Regions from separate parts of the Janthinobacterium sp. 61 genome, predicted to be linked through region 2. Evidence: predicted binding sites of a transcription regulator. Region 2 holds the regulator's gene; the other holds the start of a gene.
The links. Region 2 encodes LexA, which represses DNA repair genes until DNA is damaged. Its sites were predicted from a motif close to ACTGTATNNNNATACAGT; they were not measured.
Positions count from the first base shown of each region.

Region 1 (3,282 bases), 1.3 Mb from region 2:
CCCGTGGCGCGCAATTCCGTATCCATGTCGACCGTGAAGCCGGCAGGCGCATCGTCGGCCTGCAGCCACTCCGTCATCACCGCCACCGGCGAGCGCTGCACGCGCAAGCTTTCCAGCGGCAGTTTGTCGACGGCTTTCAGCAGCAGCTTGATGACTTCATCGGCTTTTGCCGGGCTGGCGGCATCGACCACCAGCCAGCCATTGACGGGGTCGATCCACGTCCATACATTGCTGCGGATGCTGAAGGCGCGCGGCAGCAATTCGTCGGCCACGCGTTCCTTCAATTCTTTCATGGCTTTCTTGCCAGGCGCAAAGCCTTGTGCTTCTTCCATCTCGGCAGCGCGGGCCTTGGCCACCTGGTTGATGACGGTCGCTGGCAGCAGTTTCTTTTCCGTACCCAGCAAGATCAACATTTGTTTGTTGACAACATGGACCAGACCACCATTCGGGCGTGGCGTATCCCAGCCCTGGCGCATCAGATCCATGCTGGTCGCCGGCGTAAATTTGTTCGAGGACAAGGCCTCTTCCAGTTGTTCTGGCGTATAAGCCCATGGTGCGGGCAGGCGGTAAATCTGAAGATTCTTGAACCACATAGTTTTTGTCTTCCGTTTGTTTCAGTAGTGCCAGGGGAACGCCATTCTACACTTTCGACACGGGAATGCCGTCAAAAGCGCGGACTGGCGCGATGCTTGTAATCCATGGGGAATGCCGCTACAGGGCGGGAAACAGCTCCGCCTGGGCTGGCGCCTGCCGCGTCACGACGGCCGGATCGGACAAGGTCGAGATGCGCACGCCCAGCAGGCGGATTTTCTTTTCAAACGGCACGCGCCGCAAGCAATCGCGGCTGGCGCGCAGGATGGCGGCGGCGTCCGCCGTGGCGCTGGGCAAGGTGATGTCGCGCGTGACAGTGCTGAAATCCTCGAAGCGCAGCTTGATGCCCACCGTGCGCCCCGCCAGCGACTGCTTGTCGAGGTCGCCCGCCACGCGCGTACACAGGCTTTCCAGCTTTTCCGACAGGGTGGCGCGGTCGCGCACCACTTGCAAGTCGCGCTCGAACGTCGTTTCGCGGCTGACGGACTTGGTTTCCCGGCTCGTCTGCACGGGGCGCTCGTCGATGCCCAGCGCCGCCTGGCGCAGCCAGCCCGTGTACAGGTCGCCGAACTGCGTACGCAGCATGGTGAGATCGGCTCGTGCCAGTTCGCCGATGGTAATAATTCCCAAGGCTTCCAGCTTGGCCGTGGCCTTCGGGCCGATGCCGTTGATCTTTTTTGCCGGCAAGGGCCATACGCGTGTTTCGACATCCTCGGGATGCAGGATGGTCAGGCCGTCGGGCTTTTCCAGGTCGGAACAGATTTTTGCCAGCAATTTGTTGGGCGCCAGGCCGACCGAGCACGAGAGGCCCGTCGCTTCGAACACGGCCGTCTTCAGGCGCGCTGCCATGGCGGGCGCCTGCTCGCCATGTTCGGTGAGATCGATATAGATTTCATCGATGCCCACGTTCTGGATGATGGGGCACAGATGGGCCACGGCTTGCTTGAAGCGGGCCGAATACTCGCGGTAGGCCTCGAAATCGGCTGGCAGCAGAATACTATCGGGCGCCAGCCTGGCGGCCTTCATGATGCCCATGGCGGAAAACACGCCGAACGCGCGCGCCGCATAGGTGGAGGTGGTGACGACGCCGCGCCCCACGTAGTCGCGCATGCGCGCAAACTGCCGCGTGCCGTCCTCCTGCAGCACGGGTTGCTGCAGCCGGCCGCCGCCGATGACGACGGCTTCGCCGCGCAGTTCCGGATACTTCAACAGTTCGACGGAGGCAAAGAAGGCATCCATGTCCAGGTGGGCAATCCAGCGGCGGGCTTCAGGCAAGGTAGGAGCAGATGTGGTCAAGGACACCTCGCGGCAGGATGCAGATGAATACTGTAATTATATACAGTATCGCTGGAAATCCCCATGGATGCAAGTTGAAACGCATGCGCACGGCGGTTGCTTTTCTCAATGGCAAGATTACAATCCTGACATAACTATTCAAAGGAGTCGCCTTGTCTATAGCACATCAAGCTTTGCGCCATCTGGCCGTCTGCTCATCCATCGTGCTGTCCACGCTGGCGCCATCCGCGCTCGCCGCCGATGCCGCCGCCATTGCACCTGTCGCCGCCAAGACAGCCTGGCAGGAAACGCGCCACGGCACGGTCGTCACGGACGACTACCGCTGGCTGCAAAAGAAGACCGATCCTGCCGTCATCGACTACCTGAATGCGGAAAACGCCTACACGGCCGCCGTCACGGCCCCGATCCAGCCGCTCGCCGACAAAGTGTATGCGGAAGTCAAAGGCCGCATGCAGGAAGTGGACCTGTCCGTGCCTGCGCGCCAGGGTAACTTTTACTATTACACGCGTACGGAAGCGGGCAAGCAATACCCGCTTCACTGCCGCCGCCCTGTCGGCGCGAATGGCGCCTACGATGCCCAGGCGGCCGAAGAAGTCTTGCTGGACCAGAATCAATTGGCCGAAGGCCACAAATTCTTTGCCGTGCGCGCATTTTCAATCAGCCCGAATGAGCAATTGCTGGCCTACACCACCGACACGACGGGTTTCCGCCAGTACGAGCTGCATATCAAGGATTTGAAGACGGGCAAGTTGCTGCCTGATACCATGCCACGCGTGACATCGCTGGCCTGGGCGGCGGATAACGCCACCCTGATGCTAGCCCAGGAAGACGCCACCACCAAGCGCTCGGACCGCCTGTTCCGCCTGGCTCTGGGCGGCACGCCGCAGCAGGTCTACCACGAGCCAGTGGAGCAATTCGCCATCAATGTGGGCCGCACGCACGACAAACGCTACTTTTTGCTGACCTCGGGCAGCACGGATACCAGCGAAGTGCTGCTGTTGCCAACCAACAAGCCGGAAGGCAGTTTCCAGAGCGTGCTCAAGCGTGAAAAGGGCCACCGCTACGGCGTCGAACACCGCGACGGACAACTATACATTCTCACCAACAAGGATGCAAAGAATTTCCGCGTCGTCAGCGCACCGCTGTCTGCGCCGCAGCCGAAGAACTGGAAACCCGTCGTGCCGCACAGCAAGGACGCCGTGATCCAGTCCATCGACGTGTTCCAGGGCTACCTGGTGGTGATGGAAAAGGCCCGCGCCCTGAACCGCGCGCGCATCTATGATTTTGCGCAAAAGAACTGGAAAACCGTGCAGTTCGACGATCCCGTCTACCTGGCCACGGCGGCCGGTACGCCCGAATTTAACGCCACGCAATTTCGCATGTCTTACCAGTCGC
Region 1 covers NZ_PJMQ01000001.1:4,219,068-4,222,349, forward strand. Annotated here, with positions in the region: gene CLU92_RS19120 (recombination-associated protein RdgC) at 1-593, opposite strand, end outside; gene dinB (DNA polymerase IV) at 712-1,866, opposite strand; gene CLU92_RS19130 (S9 family peptidase) at 2,040-3,282, shown strand, end outside.
Region 1: a site for LexA is predicted at 1,917-1,934, ahead of dinB (DNA polymerase IV). Genes of this name have one in related genera too.

Region 2 (3,282 bases):
ACTTGGTGTACCAGGATATCGGCGCGTTGAAGCAGGCGATTGCCGACGTCAACCCGGCACTGACGAACTTCGAGGCGTCGTGCTTCGATGGCGTGTATGTGACGGGCGACGTGTCGCAGGAATACCTGGACCGCCTGGAATATGCGCGCCACCATCCGAAGGCGGCAGCGCCGGAAGATACGCCACGTTCCCAGTTGAACCTGAACCTCGCCACCACCGAAGGGTGATGTGGAGCCCGGCTATGGCCGGGCTTTTTTTTATCTGATATTTCTTGCAGCCTTGCGCGCCACTTGATCATGAGCAACAACAAAAACTACGGCTTTACCACCACCATCCTGCATAACGACCGTCGCAAGGGCATCGAGCACGGCTCGCTGCACAAGCCTGTGCATACCTCCGTCGCGTTTGGCTATGGCGATGCACGCCAGCTGGCGTCCGTGTTCCAGGGCAAGGAGCCGGGCTTTCGCTATGGCCGCCAGGGTAACCCGACGGTGTCCGCGCTGGAAGACAAGGTCAACAAGATGGAAGATGGCGTGGCGACCCTGTGCTTCGCGACCGGCATGGGCGCCATTGGCGCCGTGGTGCAATCCTTGCTGCGCGCGGGCGACCATGTGGTGTCGTCGGCTTTTCTGTTTGGTAACACCAACAGCCTGTGGCAAACGGTGACGGGGCAGGGCATCGCCGTGTCCTTCGTCGATGCCACGGACGTGGCCAATGTGGCCGCCGCCATCACGCCGCAAACGCGGATTGTTTTCGTGGAAACCATCGCCAATCCGCGCACGCAGATCGCCGACCTGGCGAAGATCGGCGCGCTGTGCAAGGAGCGTGGCATCCTGTACATCGTCGATAATACGATGACCACGCCCTACCTGTTCCGCCCGAAAGCGGTGGGCGCGGGCCTGGTGGTCAATGCCTTGACGAAATCCATTGGCGGCCACGGCAATGCCCTGGGCGGCAGCTTGACGGACACGGGTGTATTCGACTGGACGCAGTACCCGAACATTTTCGACAATTATAAAAAGGCGGCGCCGGCGCAGTGGGGCATCGCGCAAATCCGCGCCAAGGCCTTGCGCGATTTCGGTGCCTCGCTGGGCCCGGAGGCGGCGCACCATATCGCCGTCGGCGCGGAAACAATGGCCTTGCGCATGGACCGTACCTGCTCGAACGCCCTGGCGCTGGCCACCATGTTGCAAGCGGACCCGCGCGTGGCGGCAGTGCATTACCCAGGCTTGTCCTCGCACCCGCAGCACGCGCTGGCGACGGACTTGTTCCGCAGCTATGGTTCGCTGTTCAGCTTTGAATTAAAAGATGGCATCGATTGCTTCGATTTCCTGAATCGCCTGAATCTGGCGATTCCGGCTAGCAACCTTGGTGACACGCGCACCCTGGTCATTCCCGTCGCCCACACGATCTTCTATGAGATGGGAGCCGAGCGCCGCGCCAGCATGGGCATCGCCGAATCGCTGATCCGCGTTTCCGTCGGGATCGAGGATGAGGCCGATCTGCTGGAAGACTTCCGTGGTGCGCTGGAGGGCTGAGAGCGGTGTTGGTGACTAGGCCATGTACCAGTTTTGAGGCAAACTAAAAACTGGGGTCAGACCCGGCGGGTCTGACCCCAGCACGCAACTTAATGCCAGCTGCGCATCAGTCCCACGGCCAGGCCTTCCAGGGCGAACTCATCTTCCGGCGATACGGTAATCACCTTGAAATCGGGGTTTTCCGGCAGCAGTTCGATGACGGAGCCCGTTTTCTTGTAGCGCTTGACGGTGACTTCGTCGCCGATGCGGGCCACGACGATCTGGCCGTTCTTGGCACTGTCGACCTTTTTGACGGCCAGTAAATCGCCATCCATGATGCCGGCGTCGCGCATGGACCAGCCGCGCACCTTCAGCAGGAAATCAGGCTTGGCCGAGAACAGGGCGGGGTCGACGTTGTAGCTCGCTTCCAGGTTTTCCTGCGCCAGGATGGGCGAACCGGCGGCTACTCGGCCGATCAGGGGCAGCGACATCAGCAGGGCTGCCGGCACTTTCGATGCCAGCGCATCGGCGGCCGCGCTCGCCGCCGCACCGATCAGGCGGATACCGCGCGAGGTGCCGGGCGAAATCTCGATCGCGCCCTTGCGGGCCAGGGCCTGCAAATGTTCTTCGGCCGCATTGGCCGATTTGAAACCCAGTTCATTGGCGATTTCGGCACGGGTTGGGGGAAAGCCCGTGTTTTCAATCGCGTCCTTGATCAGGTTCAGGATTTGTTCTTGTCGTGCTGTCAGCTTGATCATGAGCGGTGGGTGCATACTAAAATGCTGTCTATATGAACAGTCTGTATTTTTGTACAGTATCGTCCACTATGCAAGGGGATTTCCGTCTTTTCGGCGAATTTGGCAAGAAATACTTGTCCACAGGCGGAAAGCACGGTGGCGCACGGGCTTTTCGGGCGCTTGTGGAAGGAATGATTGAAACGTTTGCAAAAGGCGGTTATAATCTTCGGCTGACCTTCCCACACCCGTCTTGACGCCGGGGTGGGCGATTATCAATCCGACCTGAAGGAGTTTGCATGCGTCATTATGAAATAGTCTTTATCGTCCATCCGGACCAAAGCGAGCAAGTGCCCGCGATGATCGAACGCTACAAAGCCAGCGTAACCACCCGCGGCGGTTCGGTTCACCGCGTGGAAGATTGGGGCCGCCGTCAAATGGCTTACTCGATCCAAAAGCTGCCTAAAGCACACTACATCTGCCTGAACATCGAATGCGACAACGAGACCCTGGTCGAGTTGGAAACAGCATTCAAATTCAATGATGCCGTGTTGCGTCACCTGACCGTTAAAATGAAGAAAGCTGAAACAGCTCCTTCGCCGATGATGAAATCGGTACAACGCGAAGACGCGGCCAAAAGCCACCGCACCGAAGCACCAGCAGCCGCTCCAGCCGCAGCAGCAGCTTAATTCTTGACCAGGATCGTGCGCTGAACCAGCTACAAGTAACCGCCATCATTGCCGAGCGCGAAATATTGCGCTACACCCCGGCAGGGTTGCCGATTGTGAATGCAGTATTGCAGCACAGTTCGCAGCAGATGGAAGCAGGAATTGCCCGTTTGACCGAGTTTGATGTTGCCGCGCTAGCCGCTGGTGAAATATCAGGCAGGTTCAGCCAGGCAAGCTTGGGCGGGGTCTATCAGTTCACGGGTTTCCTGGCCAGGAAGAGCCGCAACAGCAAGAGTTTGGTGTTTCACATCATTGATTTTAGTGCAGTCACCCCGACTAGCGCATTTTAGATACAGGAGCCTG
Region 2 covers NZ_PJMQ01000001.1:2,889,668-2,892,949, reverse strand. Annotated here, with positions in the region: gene purF (amidophosphoribosyltransferase) at 1-227, shown strand, start outside; gene CLU92_RS13260 (cystathionine gamma-synthase family protein) at 297-1,538, shown strand; gene lexA (transcriptional repressor LexA) at 1,628-2,275, opposite strand; gene rpsF (30S ribosomal protein S6) at 2,551-2,940, shown strand; gene priB (primosomal replication protein N) at 2,961-3,269, shown strand.